DNA from 2 places in the Oceanobacillus longus genome. Region 1 is predicted to be linked to the other one. Evidence: riboswitches for the same ligand, from Rfam matches in the RefSeq annotation. Region 1 holds a riboswitch; the other holds the start of a gene.

Region 1 (16,088 bases):
AATATTACCAGGAAGTACAGACTATCCTTTATCACAAAAAACGAAGGAAATTCTTGATCAACTTGAAATATTTTTGGGGAAAACATACTCCACCAAGCGGGCTGTCCCTCCTTATTTTAAAAATAGCTCATTAATCTGGCAGGAAATAATGTCCATTGAGGGAAGCAAATTAATTGAATTGGAAGCATACAACAATGACAGATCAAATGTTTATACTTCTTTCTTCAAAGAAAAGTTAACCCAACGGACAAAGGTGCATCCATATCTTTCCTGGGCAATTATGGGATCAAAAATGTTCCGTCCGTCATTGAAGCGGGTAAGTGAGATTGAAGAAACATTGGAACAGGGCGATGAATTACTGGCGGCTTATTTAAAGAATCGGCTACTGATTTTCCCCGTATATCATTCAGGTGCCCTCCCACATGGTCAGGTCTTTAAGGAAATTTTCTCCATTAGAAAAACATTCCTAAATTTTATGCCGTATGTAGCATATGCGAATGTATGGGGCCTTCCTGCATTAACTGTTCCCGTAGGTGTAGATGAGAACAATATGCCAGTTAGTGTTCAAATAATGAGCGCAACAGGCAATGAAGACGCCCTGTTCCGAATAGGGAGACTATTGGAGAAAAAATTTAGAGGCTATATTCGTTCCACATAAAAAATTTAAAGACGGTTCTTCCAATGTTACAAGGAAGTGCCGTTTTTATTTTTGTCAAAAAGGTTATAGCTTTCTCTTTATTGCAAAAGCTATCCGTAAGAAAGGAGGAACTAACTTTGCGTAAAGAAAAGCAACCGTATTCCGATTTTCCAAACGTTAATCAACAACATAATCAGTTGATTCCAGAAGAATTCCCTGAAGGTTCCTATGGTTCCGCAATTAATAAAGATGAAAAGGTTACAGGTAAGTCTGAACCATGGACAGAAGGACAGTATCGTGACAGTGCTTTTGTTTTTCCAGATAAGAACCAACACGAAGGTTTACCAAGACAGGCAGATGGCTCACATCCGACAGACGATGAAAAAGATAAGCTTGGGGATTGAGAGTAAAAAGGCTGCAGTTCAAATTATAAACTGCAGTCGCTTATTGTATGTAGAATGATTTATGTTATTTGGGTAATTTCTTCAGTACAAAATACGCACATCCAAAATTACAGTACTCCAGCAAGTAATCATCTAACGTACCTATTTTTGAATCAATCGCTGCTTTTGCATTTCTATCTTTATAAAATCCTTTTAATCGGAGCTGGTCATATCCCCAATCCCCTACAATATAATCATACTTCGCCAGGATTTCGGAATAGCGGGCTTTTATTGCTTCTTCCTGAAATCCATCTTTAATATCTTCAATAATTTCATAATTCTTTCCGTTCAATTCAACCAAGAAACTCACCCCACTTAAACTGATTCTAGTTTACCACATGAAGCGATATGGAAACCAGAAATATTTCATGCATTATTTTTTGCTTTTTATAGAAACTAAAGGCATCTAATAAATATGTTAGGAGGAAGAATATGAAATCACTCATTTTTATAGCTCTTGCTGTTACTACATTCTTAACTGGATGCAATACAACAGATAATACAATGACAGAACAGGAACAAATTGCAGACGAATTGGACCCTTCGAGAAATTACGAAGCTCCTGCAGACGATGATCAAATTGGCTATGTCCGATATACAAAAGAACAATTTGAAAATGATACGATAAACAACGATAAGGAGATTTCGATCGACCGGAATGAGATGGCTGATATGATTACCAGAATTATTTTAAAAAATAATGGTTTTAATGAAGTGTCTACCCTTGTAACGGACAGAGAAGTTCTAATTGCTTATGACAGAAATGAAAATACAGCTGAAGAAGAAGCTGCTGATATTGCCAAAAAAACTGCGATGTCTATCATGCCAAGTTATTTCGATATTTATGTTTCCGACAACGAAACACTCATGTATGACATTCAAAGTCTGCATAATTCTTCAACAGAAAATCGCGATTACGATAACACGATTAATATGATTATTGAAGAAATGCAAAAATCCTCACAAGGTCTAACTAATGACCAGGAAAAATAGGAAATAGAAAAAATAATTCTTTCTGGAGGTGAGAAAATGTCCTTTCGGGCAACCATAACATGCTTTAGTATGATGTTTCTTTTCTTCTATCCTTTTCATGTTCATGCGGAAGAAGATATTTATGATGAACGCATGGCGCTCTTTAAGAAAACAGAAGCACTCACGCAGATTCCATGGTATTATTTAGCAGCAATTGATAATTATGAACGTAATATGAAGAACAGTGATGAACCTGAGCAACTCATCTCGATAGAAATTATGCCTGAAATTTGGTTTGGGCCTGGTAACAGTTCGTTGCTGAAAGACATAGCTCTCATCGACACATTCAATGGGAAAGGCAAAGATGGTAATGGAGATGGAATTGCAGACCCAGGTAACGAAGAAGATGTTCTATACACAATGGCAATGATTCTTCTTGAATATGGTCCATCCAAAGATGAAATTCGAATTGCACTGTGGAATCATTACAATCGCGATTTAACGGTTCAAACCATCATGAATACTTCAAAGGTATTCCAGACCTTTCAGGGTATAAATTTAACGGACAGAGACTTTCCAGTAGCCATAAAACACAATTACAGTTATCGGAACACATGGGGTGACAGGAGAGGATTCGGAGGTAATCGAATCCATGAAGGAACGGATATCTTTGCAAGTTACGGGGTTCCTGTTCATTCAACTACGTACGGCGTTATCGAAATGATGGGTTGGAATTTATATGGTGGTTGGCGGGTTGGTATTCGGGATATATTCAATATATATCATTATTATGCACATATGAGTGGATTCAGTGATGACATTAAAGTTGGTCAGGTTGTTAAGCCTGGCGATGTTATCGGAAGTGTCGGTTCAACAGGGTATGGACCTCCTGGTACATCCGGGAAATTCCCTCCACATTTGCATTATGGAATGTATAAGGATAACGGATACAGTGAATGGTCCTTCGATCCCTATCCATATTTAATAAAATGGGAGCGCATGGCTAAAGATAAAAGCTAAAGAAAGAACCTTTATCCCAATGATAAAGGTTCTTCTCTTTTTAATCATTACTTTGCCACTTTTGAAGTTTTGATTGCGTACCAAATGCTTGCTCCGAGTCCACCCCATATAATAACGATACCGAGGCACATTACAAATATCGCTCCACCACTCATTTATTTTGCCTCCCCAGTCTTTTGTTTTTCTTCCTCAATTGTAGCCGATGTTTTCCATTTTGTAAGAGAGAGTAAAATACCTATAAGCAAAGCTGCAGCTGCAACTGCCCATCCACCAAACATAATAAAGGTATCCGAATAGCCTTCATAGTTACCAGTAGCACCATCAAATTCTTTTAAAAGGTTTTGTTTGAACAATCCAAACATCATATAACCCAATACGATTGGTGTCACAACACTTAAACAAATCGTCCACCATGAACCCAGTCGAATATCGGATATTCCGTTAGCATGTGTTTGAAGACCTTTTAGTTCACGCAATACCCAAGCAATCATTACAACTTCCACTAGCCCTATCAATGCAACTCCGAATTGGTTAATGAAATAGTCTGCTGCGTCAAGGAAATAAAGACCACCTTGTGTAGCATAAAGAAGTGAAATTACCGCAGCTAAACCGCCACCGAAAAGTACTGCTTTTGTTCTGGAAATGTTGAATTTGTCTACTAAACCAGCGACATATGTCTCCGTAATTGATATTAATGAGCTTAATCCCGCCAGAACTAATGAAGCAAAGAATAAAAAGCCGAAAAATTCATTGAAGAATGGGAATTCATTAATAATTGCAGGGAAAACTACAAAAGCTAATCCTACCCCTCCAGCTACTACTTCATCAACTCCTACACCAGCTGCTGTTGCCATAAATCCTAAAATAGCGAATACACCAATACCAGCAAGCAATTCAAAGCTAGAATTACCAAACCCAACAATAAATGCGTTATTTGTTATGTCGGATTTCTTTGGTAAGTAACTGGAATAGGTAATCATTATTGCAAATGCAATAGATAAACTAAAGAATATTTGTCCGTAGGCCGCTACCCACACATCAGGATCAGCTATCCTGGCAAAATCAGGTGCAAAGAAAGCGTCCAACCCTGCAAGTGCACCAGGTAATGTTAATGCATAAATAACAATAATAAGAAAAAGAATTACTAAAGCTGGTATAAAAATTCGATTTGCAATTTCAATTCCTTTTTTCACACCTTTAAATAAAATACCTAAAACAACTGCCCAAACGATAATTAATGGAATGAATACACCAGGAACTAAACTTCCTATTTGACCCGGGACTTCAGCCAAATTCAGGTATTCACCAAATAAGAATCCTTCTGTATCTGTTCCCCAACTACCATTAAATGAGAATATAGAATAGGATATTGCCCAGGCAATGATAACAGAGTAGTACGTAGATATAACAAATGCGACTAATACCCCCCACCATCCGAGCCATTCTGTTTTCTTATTCATTCTTTTGAACGATAAAGGAGCTGATCCTCGATACTTATGTCCAATGGTAAATTCCATAATAAGTATCGGTATCCCAGCAGTTAACAGTGCAAATAAATAAGGAATAAAGAATGCTCCACCACCATTTTCATAAGCAACCGCTGGAAAACGCCAAATATTTCCCAAACCAACCGCTGATCCAACAGCTGCCAATATAAAACCAGCTCTTGTCCCCCACTGTGAACGTGTTTCCATGTATAAACCTCCCCCTTTTTCTCTTCTACTAGCAATACTATGCTATGCATCATGGTGAAAATGAATGTTTAAAATGTTTATTATTTTCTAACATTTATGCTTGTATTATATCGGTACTTTTCACCTATGTCAAAGTAATTTTTAAATCTTCTATTTATTACCCTCATTCCTAACAAAAAAATCTTTCACCAAATAGGGTGAAAGATTTTTTATTTGTTATTATTTACTTTTGATTGAATGAATGAGGAAACCAATTAGCAACACAAGAGCTAGTGAAATGAATAGTGGAACAAATACCATATTCATTAGACCTACCAATAAATAACCTACAATAGCTACCCCAGCAGCAATGAGTGCATATGGTAACTGTGTCAACACGTGGTCAATATGGTTCGCACCTGCACCTGTAGAAGACAGGATCGTGGTATCTGAAATTGGTGTACAATGATCACCGAAAACGGCACCAGCAAGTACTGCAGCCAAGGACGGTAGAAGCATCTCCATGTCAGAGACGGCCGCAACTTCAGCAGCGATTGGTAACATGATACCGAATGTTCCCCATGATGTTCCAGTTGAAACAGCCATTAATCCAGCAATGATAAAGAACAGAACTGGTAACATCGATGAACTGATGGACGCTTCACTCACTATTTCTGCTAAATACGTTCCGGTTTCAATTGTTCCGATAATAGAACCAATCATCCATGCAAGAATAAGAATATAAATGGCTGGAAGCATGGTTTTAATACCTTCAAAAAAGATTTTCCCTACATTCGCCTTTGGTATGCTTAAGTTAACATGAAATGCGAATGATGTTACAACAGCAGCAACTCCACCTATAAACAGTGATAAATTAACATTTGTATTAGCAAAGATGGTTAATATAGTTACATTATCACTTGCATTGGCACCAGTAACAACCATCGATAGAACTGTACCAACGACTAAAATAATAATCGGCAGTAATAGATGGTATACTTTACCTGATTGATGTGGATTAAATGTATCACTTAAATCTCCAGGTACCTTATCCTGTTCCGGATCCAATACTGCTCCTGTATTAATGGCACGTTCTTCATGTTTACGCATTGGGCCAATATCCAGCTTCAAATAGGCAACCATGAAAACAAGCAATATTGCAGAAAGTGCATATAAATTAAGAGGGATCATTTGGATAAATGCTGTTAATGGTTGCATATCCGTAATGCCATTAGCAGCAAACAATCCACCTAGTATACCTATTATATATGCACCCCAGCTTGAAATTGGCGAAATAACTGTGATGGGTGCAGACGTAGAATCGATAAAATAAGCTAGTTTTGCACGAGAGATTTTATGTCTATCTGTTAATGGCCTTACAACTTGTCCAACAGCCAAGCTATTAAAGTAATCATCGATAAATATAATTAAACCTAAAACACTTGTCATTACTTGCGCACCAGTTCGGGTTTTGACGCGTTTCATCATCCATTCCCCAAACGCCCTGCTGCCGCCTGACGCTTGAAGAAATGCTGTCATCATACCTAATAATAATAAGAATCCTAATAACAGCAGATTTCCTGTATTTAAAGATCCTTCTGAAACAAAGATAGTATAAAAAACCATCCAAACTTCAGATAAGGAATCTAAAATGTTAAAATCATGAATTAATAAAGCTCCAACGATAATTCCTGCACCTAAAGATAGCAATACCTTCCTGGTTAGTACGACAAGTACCAACATAAGCAGTGCTGGAATAAGTGATAAAATTGTTCCTTCCATGATGTTACCTCCATTAGTTAATATCGAATGTGTGGGAGTTGGACATATTGATTGCGAAACGCCTGGTGTACGAGCATACGTCATTAATTTTGCGCACAAAAAAACAACGACAGAAAATAACCCATCATTGTTTTACAATATACGTTATCCTCCATTTCGATCAGTAGTTCTCCATGCACATTCGTATACATTGCATGACAGTGCATCCTTTATTCAAAGATGTACCAGCAATAATAAGTCTGACCCTTATTACACTTCGGCAAACAATCCTTTTACCAACCATCACTGTTGTCCTCCTCCGGTTGATTACTAATATTATTTGCGCCTCTACCTCACCGATCTGATAAGGTTTTTATTCAATTATGATTTTACTATACAAGATTTTCAGTCATTCTGCAAGTCGTCTTTTGGCACAGAGATGGATGGTCCACCTCCATCACCACCATAGAAGTCGGGTACTTTCCCCATAATTGCCCCACCATCAATGTAAATTTCTGTATTGACTGTCTTCACATCTGTGGTGAATGGAATAATTATTTGAACATCAGCCTCTACATCTACATAAAGGGAAACCCATGAACCATTAATACCAAACTCCTCTTCTTCACGTATAATATTCGTCCTTACACTTCCAACTAACCCGAGATTTATTGGTATCTTAGGTCCTAAATTTGCCAGGACTGTATTTCCAGTAACCTGACCTAGTGGAACTTCCACCAATGTCGGATCCTGTTCTACACGTCCCTCTGCCCCTTCTTCATATTCATAAGGATCATGAAGGGAATAATCATACGTAATTGGATCACCCCTGTTTACATTTAAAAAGAATTCTTCAACACGATCTGTTGCCACCCGATTTATTTCACTGACTACAGAGGGATTCCAATTGTATGTTGCGACATGGCCTTCATTATCATAGGTAATATTCAATACTTCATCAAAGCTGTATTCTTCAGCAAATCTTACCGCTGAATTAATCGCACGCGTTGCAAATTCATCCGTTTTTACTTCTGCAATTTCCATTAAGACCGGTTCAATCCGCTTATCAATGATCCATATACTAAGACCAACACTGCACACAAATATAAGTAACGTAATCATCATTATAAAATTATTTGGAGGCGATGCAAAGTTTTTTTTTCGATAACGCTTCTTATGTCTCAACCCAAAAACCCCCTCAAAACAATTTATGCTTGTTTTAAGAGGGTTAGAATAGGTAAAAGCACGGGGAAGAATACTGATTAATCCTTCGTTAATACAGAAGTAATCGTTACATTCACGACTCTTCCCAAATTTACTTCATAAACTTCTTCAACTTCTTTGCCGTTTTCCTGGATAATTCGAATGATGGGCCTGTCACAAAGTTGTTCGTTTTGCCTGATAACGACACCTTGCCTTCCATCACTCAACTCTACTGTCAAGCCTTCGGGATAGACTGCAATGCTCTTCTTAAATGCTTCAACCATCTCTTTATCAAAAAGACGCATCGCACCAGCATAAAGGATCTCCAATCCTTCATGTGGAAGCATTGCATCACGATAAACGCGATTACTCGTTACAGCATCAAAAACGTCTGCGATACCAATTAATTTTGCATATGGAAGCATTTCTCTATCTTCAATGCCTCGTGGATATCCAGAACCATCTAGCCGCTCATGATGCTGATAGGCACAATGGGCAACTACAGAGGAAATCCCCGAATGCTTTCGCAAATAGTCATAGCCCATTTGTGTATGACTTTTAATAATTTCAAATTCCTGATCTGTCAGCCGATCTGGTTTATGTAGAATCTCAGGGTCAATGAAGATTTTGCCTACATCATGCAGCATTGCACCAACACCTATTTCCAACAGCGCATTTTTTGAATAGTCCATTTGAACCCCTATTGCAAGAGAGTAAATTGCGACATTAAGTGAATGCTGAAAGACATAATTATCAGAAACAAAAATATCAGCAAGCAGTGTAAGTGATTTTTCACTGTTTTGGATTTCTTTCAGAATCTGCTCGACCACATTACCAAGATCTCTTCCCTTTTTATTTAAAATATAGGGATTATCCAGAAAACCATCTTTTTTAATCTGATGGAATGTTTCTTTAATCGTTTCTGTCGCTTTTCTACGTAAATGATCCGGGATAATTGACTCAGGATAAATATCTTTTGTCAGTGGATCTTCTATGTATATGTATGTAATTCCCTGGTTAAGCAGCCTCTTAATCATTCTCTCCGTTAAAGACATGCCTTTTGCCAGCAGTACAACACCATTTTCATTATAAATGGACTGCGCAAGCTTCGTTCCAGGTTTGATTGATTTCGTACTCGCAAGTTTCATAATGATCCCCTTACCCTTACATCGACATGATTCAACAAAATGAGCCCTTAGTCATATTAAATAATATCAGAAAATGACCATTAAATCTATGAAAATATTGTCTCTTTTTGCAATATAAACTTTATAGTAGTTTTTAAAAAGGGGGCAAACAAAAATGTCTCCCATATGGAAGACATTCGAGGTCATGATATTTTCAACAAGGCATCTTTTCCTGTCATGCCAACTTCCCAGCCATAGGCTTTCGATGCATCCGTAATTTTTTCCAATGGTGCATTCAGCAATTCATCAATCGTTCTTACTCCTACTGCCCGGCCTGCAATAACATGACGTTCTTTTAATTTTGGAATCTCATTAAAGATATCCACGTCCAATGCCGCACACATAATGTAGCCGATGTCGTTGGAAATCGTTAACAGAGTTGTTTTCGGAAGCTCTACACTTACTGCCGTAAAAATCATGCCATCTACTTCAAGCGGATTTATCGTAATCATAATTATGATTGCCCCCTTCGCAATTTACCTTATATTTGTATGCAAATAGGGGGCGACGTGTCACAATTCCTTTGTAAGTAGTAATGGCCCTTTTAGGAAAAATTACTGCGGAGTGTCTGTGCAAGCAGATCTCTCAGAAATTCAGGTACAAAATACTGCTTTGTATTTGATTTAGCAATTTCTGGCAAGAGCCGGCCAAACGTAAATGTATCTGCGGTTGCAATGTAATACGTATGATCGGGGTTCACCTGCTTGCCGTTTTCCAGTAAAACGCGTTTTACATATTCCCCGCCATCCCTATGAAAAGCAGTTTCCACTTTTAGTCCAGAGAACATCATCCTGCCAAGCAACTCTCCACGGAATCCAAATCCCTTCAGTCTTAATTCCATAAAGTCCTTTGTTAAAGAGGCCCGGATTACTTCAATTAGCTCATCACCCTTCAGGTCAACAACCACAGGATTAATAGGATGTGGACAGATGCGATGTATATCTTTGTATGTGACAGCACCAGCAGGCAAACGATCGAGCAGCAGCCCTGCATTCAACATTGCAGCATCTGCTTTTGTCCAGTTTCTTAATGTATTCGTTAACTCCTGCATGATTGGAGAGTTAGTAAACCAGCTGACCTCTATCGGTTGTTCAAGATGCACAACGGTCTTGCCTAGTAATTTATCAGCTTCCACCTGCATTTCTTGGATCATTTGTTCTGTCTGTAAATCTTTCGCTTTATTTGTTATGTCGGTTGTATAAGCCTCTTTTTTCACGAGCTTTTTCTGATGATGATCCCACGTTAAAATTACTTCCCCAATAAAAGAACAATGCTTACCTGCAGCGGTTATAATCGTATTATTTATCGATTCAGCCTTACGCAACAGATGGTGGGTGTGACCACCAATAATGACGTCAATTTCCTCATATCTCCTTGCAATCTCCTGATCAACGCTGATCCCGAGATGGGACATTAATATAATAATATCCACCGATTGTTCTAATTCAACGATATGGTTATCAAGTGCATCAAACTCAGGAGAAATATGCCAGCCTAGCAGTTCATAGAATGCATTAAATGGTGCAGTTAATCCAATGAAACCAATTTTTACGCCATTAACCGTTTCTATCTTAATTGTTTTATTTAGCCATGGCGGTTCCTCTTGATCTGTGCTATTTAGATTTGCGCATACGACCTGAAAATTCGCTTCATCATATAAGTGATATAAATCTTGATGGGATAGGGTAATCCCTTCATTGTTTCCTATCGTAACAAAATCATAACCTGCATCATTTAATAGCTTTATATTGGACTTACCCATTGAAGCTTCTGTAATTGGATGGGAACGGTCCACATGATCGCCGATATCGATGATCCAGCTTGATTCTCCTTTTTGTTTCCGGAGCGCTTTCGATTCCTTTAAATAGCTTGATACTCGTGGCCATTGTTCGAAATTACTATGTAGATCATTTGTATAATTAAAATAAAGTTTCTCTTCCATTTATATAACTCCTTACTATAACCCTTGATATATCATACGTAATCCAATGAAAACAAGCAGAATGCGCAATATCAATTCAAGCGTTTTGCCGGGCATCAGTTGATTTACCTTTGCTCCAAGTTTACCACCAATCCATGAACCAGGTATAAAGAAAAGCACATACTCCCATGGAATATGACCTAATGAAATATGTGTCGTTGCACCTACAATACTTACAAAGAAAATCATAAACATTGAAGTGGCTGTTGCGATATGTGCAGGAAATCCAAATAATAAAATCATTGCTGGAACCATGATTGAACCGCCACCAATTCCAAACAGACCGGATAATGTCCCAACGATAACTGACAAGAGGAATGCTCCGAAAACAGACACTTTATAGTAATAGGTTTCACCATACAATTCAAACGATCGCAAACCACTTTCATTTTCGGAGTATATCCGCTTTGCAAAAGGTTTCTTTTTAAGTAACAATACAAGCGAAATAACAATCATTAATATACCAAAATACATTAAAAATGATTCAGTATCAACAAATTGATTTAGCCAGGAACCGACTACCCCTCCTGGGATACTCCCAGTTAAAAACAAGGCACCTGCTTGATAATCCACACGTTTCCCCTTCGCATAAGACAATGTGGAGGCCAACGAAGTAACTACCATCGTAATCAACGAAATACCAACAATTGCCTGTGGAGTTGCCCATGAAAAACTGTCCGAAATAGTGCTCATAAATAATAAACTGGGAATCAGTACGATACCACCGCCCAAGCCCATTGCTGAGCCGACAAGTGCAGTAATCACTCCAATAATCAAACAAACAAAAACAACCAATTTAATCCCTACCATCTATTATATTGTAACAACATCATATCATATGCCTCGTACATTTCGTTGCCTTAATTTGTCATATCTAAAATGGGTAATGTCTCCGTTTAGAAAACAAGCAAATTAGTTGCGGGAAAATAAAGGATAGGCTAAGCTTCACTAAAATAGGAGTTGTTCAGTAAAATACTTGTACTTACACGATGAAAAGGATTGATATGGGTGAAAAAAGGTGTCAAAAAGTAAATTATTAAATGTTGTAGATATTAATGATAAAGTGAGGGATTATTGATGAAACTTGTCGGTATATCAGGAGCACTGGCTGGTGACAAAACATCTTTAGCTGTAAACAATGTTTTAGTCGCGGCTCAACTCCATGACCGAACGATACAAAAGGAGTTAATTGACTTAAGGGAATATGAAATTGAATTTTCCGTTGGTGCTGCTTTAGCAGATTATAATGATGATACTAGGGCGGTTGTAAGTAAAATTTTATCCGCTGATTTTCTTGTATTTGGAACTCCAATTTACCAAGCATCCATATCGGGCGCGTTAAAAAACTTGTTCGATCTTCTCCCTGAAAATGCGTTTAAATATAAAGTAACCGGGATTGTTGCAACAGGATGGTCTAACAACCATTTTCTTGTACCAGAATATCAGTTAAAGCCAATCCTTTCTTATTTTAAAGGATTAATTCCAACGGGAAATGTCTATATCCAAAATGACTCCTTTAACTTGGAAAGCGATGAAATAATAAATCAGACGATTTCCGAGAGAATTCAAAAGCTTGCTGAAGAAATGATTTATCTGCAACGGGGGATTAATAATCGATAATGACTTCTCATCTTCAAATTCAGATAAATTTAATCCGTTAAAAACCGAAAACATTCATTAGAAAAACCCCGCCACAAGTGACGGGGTTTTTGAGTATTAACCAATCGAACCTTCCATTTCAAACTTAATCAGACGGTTCATTTCTACTGCATATTCCATTGGAAGCTCTTTTGTAAATGGCTCGATAAAGCCCATTACAATCATTTCTGTTGCTTCTTCTTCCGTCAATCCTCTACTCATCAAGTAGAATAATTGTTCCTCAGAAACTTTTGAAACTTTTGCTTCGTGTTCCAAGGAGATGTTATCATTTAAAATTTCATTGTATGGAATCGTATCCGATGTTGACTCATTATCCATAATTAGCGTATCACATTCGATGTTTGCACGTGCTCCGTCTGCTTTACGACCAAAATGAACAAGTCCACGATAGGATACTTTACCACCTTGTTTGGAAATAGATTTCGAAACAATTGTGGAAGACGTATTTGGCGCCAAGTGATGCATTTTAGCACCTGCATCCTGCATCTGTCCTTTACCTGCAATAGCGATGGAAAGTGTGTTACCACGAGCACCTTCACCTCTTAGGAGGATTGCAGGATATTTCATTGTCAATTTAGAACCGATGTTACCATCAATCCATTCCATTGTTGCATTCGCATCACATACTGCACGTTTCGTCACTAGGTTATACACATTATTTGCCCAGTTTTGAATCGTTGTATAACGGCAATAGGCATCTTTCTTAACAATGATCTCAACAACTGCACTGTGAAGTGAATTTGTTGTATAGACTGGTGCAGTACAACCTTCTACATAGTGAACGGAAGCACCTTCGTCAACGATAATCAATGTTCTCTCAAATTGTCCCATATTTTCAGAGTTAATACGGAAATATGCCTGTAATGGTGTCGTTGTTTGAACACCTTTAGGCACATAGATGAATGATCCACCAGACCATACTGCTGAGTTTAATGCAGAGAATTTATTATCAGAATAAGGAATTACCTTACCAAAGTATTCTCTGAATAGATCTTCATGTTCTCGCAATGCAGTATCTGTATCTGTAAATAGGATACCCAAATCTGTTAAATCTTGTTTCAAGCTATGGTATACTACTTCCGATTCGTATTGTGCTGATACACCAGCCAAGTATTTTTGTTCTGCTTCAGGGATACCAAGTTTATCAAATGTTTCCTTGATTTCCTCTGGTACTTCATCCCACGTAGTCCCTTGCTTTTCAGATGGCTTTACATAATAAACAATCTCATCAAAGTCAAGGCCGGTAAGATCGCCACCCCATTGCGGCATTGGACGATCATAGAAATGTTGCAACGATTTCAGACGGTAATCCAGCATCCACTGAGGTTCTTCCTTCATTTTGGAAATTTCTTCAACGACTTTTTTTGTTAAGCCTCTCTCCGTACGAAAAATAGAGATGTCTTTATCATGAAATCCATATTTATACTCATCGATTTCTGGCATATTTTTAGCCATTACTAAAACCTCCTATTGGTATTTAAAAACAATATACCTTAGTCTTCCTGTACCCCTTTTTCCATAGCCTTCCATGCTAAAGTTGCACATTTAATTCTCGCTGGAAACTTAGCAACACCTTGAAGTGCCTCAATGTCTTCCATATCAAATTCTTCTGTATCAACTTCATTTCCAAGCATCATATCAGAAAAAGCGTGGGACATGTTAATCGCATCTTCCACTTTTCTCCCTTTAATTGCCTGTGTCATCATGGAAGCTGATGACATACTGATTGAACAGCCTTCCCCGTCAAATTTGGCATCTTTAACAATACCATCTTCAACTTGCATCTGTAGCTGTATTCGATCACCACAGGTTGGGTTATTCATGTCAATCGTTACTGCATCGCCATCAATATTTCCACGGTTTTTTGGATTTTTATAATGATCCATTATTACTTGTCGGTAAAGTGTATCGAGGTTATTTAAAGCCATTCCCAAAATACTCCTTCGTTTTTAACAGTCCCTCTACAAGATGATCAATATCTTCAGTTGTATTATAAAGATAGAAGCTCGCACGTGCCGTTGCTGATACTTCCAGCCATTTCATCAATGGTTGTGCACAATGATGTCCGGCTCGCACTGCAATCCCGAAAGAATCGAGTACGGTTGCAGTATCATGCGGATGAACATCATTAAGATTAAAAGTAACAAGTCCAGCACGTTTTTCAGGACCGTAGATTGTCATACCATCTATTTTACGTAATTGATCCATCGCATAGTCTGCTAATTTTTGCTCATGGTCCAAAATGTTTTCCTGGCCAACCTCAAGTATAAAGTCGATTGCTGCACCGAGTCCGATAGCTCCAGCAATAATTGGTGTACCACCTTCAAATTTCCAAGGTAGTTCCTTCCATGTTGAATCATATAGGTCTACAAAATCAATCATTTCTCCACCAAATTCAACAGGTTCCATATTTTCAAGGAGAGCTCTTTTACCATACAATACCCCTATACCGGTTGGTCCACACATTTTATGACCGGAAAAAGCATAAAAATCACAGTCCAGTTCTGCTACATCCACTTTGATATGTGGAGCACCCTGTGCACCATCAACTAAGATGACAGCACCTTTTTCATGTGCAATTTTCGCTATATCTTTGATTGGGTTAATGGTGCCCAATACATTAGAAACATGGTTGACTGCCACAATTTTTGTATTCTCGGTAATCGTCGAGCGGACATCCTCCAATGTAATTGTCCCATCGTTTTGTAATGGTATATATTTTAATGCTGCGCCAGTTGCTTTTGCCGCCTGTTGCCATGGAATGATATTGCTGTGATGCTCTACCTGTGTAATAACAATTTCATCTCCAGCTTTTAACGTGTTACGAGCATAGCTGGTTGCAACTGTATTAATAGCTGTCGTTGTCCCGCGGGTGAAGATTACTTCTGCTGTACTCCCGGCGTTTATAAATCCACGAACCTTTTCACGGGCCCCTTCGTATTTATCTGTTGCCCTGGTTCCTAGCGTGTGAACACCACGGTGCACATTTGAATTATCTTCACGGTAATACTTATTCACAGCCTCTATTACGGTGACCGGTTTTTGTGATGTCGCTGATGAGTCAAGATATACTAAAGGATGTCCATTGACTTCCTGATTTAAAATTGGAAACTGTTCTTTAATGGCTTGAACATCCATTAATTAACTTTCCTTTCAATTACTTGAGTCAATTGTTTTCTAATGGACTCAATCGGAATTTGAGATACAACCGGATCAAGGAAACCATGAATAACAAGGCGTTCTGCTTCTTCTTGTTTCAAACCACGGCTCATCAGGTAATACATTTGAAGAGGATCCACACGACCTACAGATGCAGCGTGACCAGCAGTAACATCATCTTCATCAATTAAAAGGATTGGGTTAGCATCACCACGTGACTTTTCACTTAACATCAATACACGTGATTCCTGCTCAGAGTTAGACCCTGAACCACCATGCTCAATTTTCCCAATCGCATTGAAAATAGTTGTCGCACTGCCTTTCATAACCCCACGTTGTAAAATATAAGCGTCCGTTTCTTTTCCGAATTGACGAATGCTAGCTGTAAAGTTC
Region 2 (4,681 bases), on a different contig from region 1:
ACCCGTTGTAGGAATAGTTCGGCATAGACCATTTAAGCTCTTCTACAAGCTTCGGAGAAGAATTAAGGATTAGTTTCCTTAAATCTGCTGTAATGATTTGAATTTCCTCTGGTAAATCTTCAATAAACTGATCAACCGCTTCTGTTCTCCTTTTATCAGCCATTAAGTGTCTCCTTTTAAAACGTAATTATTAACTTTAATGTTCCAGTATTTAAAACCACTTTTTCTTTTTAAACCAAAGGATCATCGACATGCTAATTATTGCCATTAATCCAAGGGAAATAAAATAACCATACTCCCATGCTAATTCAGGCATATTCTCAAAGTTCATTCCATATATACCAGCTATAAACGTTAAAGGTGCGAAAATCGAGGTGATGATTGTAAGTACTTTCATAACATTGTTTGTTTGATGTGAATTTAAAGACAAATAGCTGTCACGAATGTCAGCTGTTACTTCTCGATTAGACATGACCATTTCCGATAATTTTAATAGGTGGTCATAAATATCGGAAAAATACTCTTTTCTTTCTTTAACCCCATCTAAGTGTTGAGAATTCAGCATGCGATAAAGTAAATCACGCATAGGATTAAATGTATGTCTTAAGTTCAGTAGCGTGTGTCTGATATCAAAAAGCTCATTCATTAAAAGATCCATTGATTTATTTTGCGTATTGTCTTCTATTTTGTCTAATTCATCTTCAATTTTATAAATAAGCGGAAAATAATTATCAACAATCTTATCCAAGATTCTATATAGCACATAATAAGGTGCCCACTGAAAACTACTTTTCTGTGTTAAAAAAAGGTCCCACACATCTTCAACTTCTTTTGTATGTTCTTGATGATATGAGACGATATAGTTATCTCCTATAAAAAAATTCAGCTCATCTTTTGAAACATCCTTGCTTCCTTCTCTCACCGTTTGTGTCACATAAAAGGTGTAATCATCGTAATAGTCCAATTTTGGTCGTTGTAGTCTGTATACACAGTCTTCAATTGCAAGTGGGTGAAAATGAAAAGTCTGTTCTAAATGATTGATTTCTGCTTCATTTGGGCTATTAAAATCAATCCAACACATTTTATACTCAGATAAATTTAGTTCATTTATGGAAACATTTCTTTTCAACTGTTGGTCATTAGTGATGCCACTTATTCGTATCATGTTGCTACCCCTTTATTCTTGAAACCATGATTAAAGTATTCTTACAAGTTAGTTTAACATATCCTAATGAGAAAAAGGGAATAAGCATATGCGCTTATTCCCCTAAGTGATCAATATCCTGCTACTCTTTTTTCCTCGTAGATTGCAATTACTTTTGATAAAGATTCACGTTCCAAATCATTTAACGGTATGAGTGGCAAGCGTACACTTCCAACAGGCACACCGATTCGATTTAATGCTTCTTTTACTGGCGTTGGGCTTGGAGCTTGAAACATTGCATTCATCACCGGCAATATACGACGATGGATGTCGCCTGCTTTCGTAACTTCACCTCTATTGAAATGCTCAATCATCTCCTGCATTTCGTTCCCGATGATATGGGAAGAAACAGATACGATCCCCGTACCACCGATAGCGAGCGTAGGCAGTGTTAGACTGTCTTCTCCACTGTACACACTAAAGTCATCAGACGTATGACTGATAAGTTCTGCTGTACGATCTAAAACTCCACTTGCTTCTTTTACAGAGACAATGTTTTTAATTTGAGATAAACGTATAATCGTATCCAAATCTAAGGAAACAACACTTCTTCCTGGTATATTATACAGCATGACAGGCAATGCAGTGCTTTCTGCGATCGTGCGGAAGTGCTGATACATACCTTCCTGTGACGGTTTATTGTAGTACGGAGTAACAAGCATAATTGCATCCACACCTGTTTTCTCCGCTTCTATTGTAAGTTCAATAGAGGCTCTTGTATTATTTGATCCTGTGCCTGCAATGACTGGAACTCTCCCATCCACTGCCTCCACAACAACTTTAAATAATTTTAATTTCTCATCATGCGTTAATGTAGGCGATTCACCTGTTGTTCCCGCAACCACTAACCCATCTGAGCCATTTGCTATCAAGTAATTAACCAATCCTCTAGTAGCTTCAAAATCTACTTCTCCATATGGATCAAACGGAGTTACCATTGCTGTTAATACGTTACCGAAATTCATAACTGTTCACACCTTTTCTTTAATTTTTTGGATAGGTGTGGAGGACCAAAATAAAAAGCACCAACGAGAGCCCGCTGCTGCTTAGAACTTGTGTTAGTTCTACGCTTGATAGCCCTCCATATAGTTCCCTATATGACAGTTCTGCATCTATTAAATAACAGAACCAACTTCAGGATGATGAGTCTCCTTCCGCTTCGGCAAATTCCCCTTTCCTTATGTATCCCCGGATCTCATTCTCCTAAACATAAGTACTAATGGTTTCTGCACCTCTATCCTTACCTTAAAAAAATCTAAAATAAGAAAGTATTTGATTGTTACTTGTATTATAACAAAAGTATCTTAGAATAAACAAGCATTATCCATTTTTTCCTATAAAGATTTAATGCAGTTCCTTCGTATTTTACAATATTCAAGTGGTATAATAAAAATTGATTCTTAAATAACATCTATCTGGAGGTAACATGCTTACATTTGAAAAAAAACTAGCAATTATTGAAGACTTTACAGAATTAGAGCGTCATGATGTATCATTAGGCCGTGTCAATTTTCATTTTGAAGAAAGTGTCATGGAAAAGAAGATTGTCGTCTATCATCTTCATCCAAATGGCAATGGATTTGTTTATGCTGAACAAATAGATGAAAACTATACGGTTGATTCTAAAGGAATGGTAAATATCCGTGATTTTACCCCTGATGAACTGCGTAAAATCATAAAGCAATCCATTAAATCCCTCGCTGAATCAGAACCTTTTGAAGAGAGCTGGATTAATAACGAACTACAAATCCTTAAAATAATTCATGATTTTGACTTATGGAATATCTATGCAGGAGACTTATTGGATGGTACATATGCAACCTACAATGCCGCTGCTGATTATCTTCAGCAAGAAGGCTTCAGAAGACTCGATGATGAAGATTTAGAATAGTAACCGAAAATGAACCTACTTTTTATAGAGGTTCATTTTTTATCCTAACAAAATAAAACAACCTAAACGGGACCCCCTCGCAATTTTAACTGTCCTTATGTGTACAAGTGCTGCATTTAATGAGAGAAATCGTTTCAGGGAAGAAGCTGATAAAAACTCTTTCGGTAAGATGATTTTGATAATTGGTGTAGCTTTTATCATTTATGGAGTGAAATGGAACTAGTTTTAAATGTGGGATTCCTTTGAATTCCTTACTAAAGCGATTTTACCCTTATTACGATCAAGAATTTTCTCCAGTATTTCTTCTACATACATCGAAAAAGCAGGATGTGTACGTTGTCTCGGCCTAGGCAAACGAATAGTCCGATTCAAGCTTATACTTCCATTTTCAATTAATATGACTCGATCAGCGATAGCAACCGCCTCTTCCACATCATGTGTAACGAGAATAGATGTAAACTTCTTTTGTTTCCAAAGTGACTCGATGAGATCCTGCATCTCAATTCGAGTAAGTGCATCAAGTGCTCCGAGTGGCTCATCCAATAGTAGTAGTGAAGGATTATGAACTAAAGCCCTGGCTAACGCCACCCGTTGCTTCTGACCACCGGATAGTTTGGACGGCCAGTCGTTCATACGATCTTCCAATCCAACCTGATGTAAAGCTTCAACCGCTTTTACTTTGAAATCGCTAGGAAGTCCAATACACACATTATCAATCACCCGCTTCCATGGAAGAAGCCTCCCATCCTGAAACATGATACGTGCATATTCATTTAAATGGTTCAATGGTTCATCATTTATATAAATGGAACCCTTATTGAAGTTTTCCAGTCCTGCAATTAATCGAAGTAAGGTACTCTTCCCACAACCACTCTTCCCAACGATTGCTACAAACTCTCCTTTTTCTATACTAAGGTCCAATCCTTTCAGAACCGCCCGCTCTCCATACGATTGCTGTAAATTAGTAATCATAATATACTTTTCTTTTGTAGATTGTTCCAATTTCGGTTACCTCCTTGGTAAATTAGGTGTTCCAGCGAAGTAACTTTCCTTCCAAATACCTTGCTATAACATCGGATAACTTTCCGAATAACGCATAAAGCAAGATACTTAAAACAATTACATCCATTTGCATAAATTCCCTAGCATTCATTGCCATATATCCAATACCACTATGGGCAGAGATCGTCTCCGATACAATCAACGTTAACCACATTACTCCTAAAGAAAATCGAATACCTACAAGAATAGACGACATTGCACCCGGAAGAATAACAGAAAAGAATAGCGATGTTCCTTTTAATCCGTACGCGCGTCCCATCTCTACTAATCCTTTATCAACCGATTTAATGCCATGATACGTATTGATATAGATTGGAAAAAGAACCCCTAACGCCACTAAAAAGATTTTGGATGTTTCCCCAATCCCAAACCATAAAATAACAAGTGGAATTAATGCGAGGTGTGGAATATTCCGCAGCATTTGAATAGATGTATCGAAAAAAAGATCAGCAAAACGAAATATACCGTTAAGTAACCCAAATACAAATCCAATTACTCCCCCTATGAGGAATCCTGCTAATGCT

Evidence for each region. Region 1 has a riboswitch for lysine ahead of ACFOUV_RS07980 (Na+/H+ antiporter NhaC family protein). Riboswitches for the same ligand answer to the same signal wherever they lie in the genome.
Region 2: linked by a shared signal. The riboswitch ahead of dapA (4-hydroxy-tetrahydrodipicolinate synthase) and the one ahead of ACFOUV_RS07980 (Na+/H+ antiporter NhaC family protein) in region 1 are both predicted to bind lysine.

Annotation. Positions count from the first base shown of each region.
Region 1 is NZ_JBHSAO010000006.1:60,367-76,454, forward strand. Features, by position in the region: gene ACFOUV_RS07945 (amidase) at 1-658, shown strand, start outside; gene ACFOUV_RS07950 (hypothetical protein) at 775-1,041, shown strand; gene ACFOUV_RS07955 (YutD family protein) at 1,106-1,381, opposite strand; gene ACFOUV_RS07960 (YhcN/YlaJ family sporulation lipoprotein) at 1,513-2,073, shown strand; gene ACFOUV_RS07965 (M23 family metallopeptidase) at 2,143-3,072, shown strand; gene ACFOUV_RS07970 (MetS family NSS transporter small subunit) at 3,120-3,227, opposite strand; gene ACFOUV_RS07975 (sodium-dependent transporter) at 3,228-4,766, opposite strand; gene ACFOUV_RS07980 (Na+/H+ antiporter NhaC family protein) at 4,986-6,527, opposite strand; lysine riboswitch at 6,684-6,865, opposite strand; gene yunB (sporulation protein YunB) at 6,912-7,691, opposite strand; gene ACFOUV_RS07990 (HD-GYP domain-containing protein) at 7,769-8,857, opposite strand; gene ACFOUV_RS07995 (YunC family protein) at 9,040-9,348, opposite strand; gene ACFOUV_RS08000 (bifunctional metallophosphatase/5'-nucleotidase) at 9,441-10,838, opposite strand; gene ACFOUV_RS08005 (sulfite exporter TauE/SafE family protein) at 10,854-11,672, opposite strand; gene ACFOUV_RS08010 (NADPH-dependent FMN reductase) at 11,955-12,497, shown strand; gene sufB (Fe-S cluster assembly protein SufB) at 12,594-13,991, opposite strand; gene sufU (Fe-S cluster assembly sulfur transfer protein SufU) at 14,030-14,464, opposite strand; gene ACFOUV_RS08025 (cysteine desulfurase) at 14,451-15,674, opposite strand; gene sufD (Fe-S cluster assembly protein SufD) at 15,674-16,088, opposite strand, start outside.
Region 2 is NZ_JBHSAO010000001.1:804,116-808,796, forward strand. Features, by position in the region: gene ACFOUV_RS04180 (DUF1801 domain-containing protein) at 1-163, opposite strand, end outside; gene corA (magnesium/cobalt transporter CorA) at 212-1,165, opposite strand; gene dapA (4-hydroxy-tetrahydrodipicolinate synthase) at 1,276-2,169, opposite strand; lysine riboswitch at 2,271-2,449, opposite strand; gene ACFOUV_RS04195 (hypothetical protein) at 2,631-3,095, shown strand; gene ACFOUV_RS04200 (ATP-binding cassette domain-containing protein) at 3,321-4,067, opposite strand; gene ssuC (aliphatic sulfonate ABC transporter permease SsuC) at 4,120-4,681, opposite strand, start outside.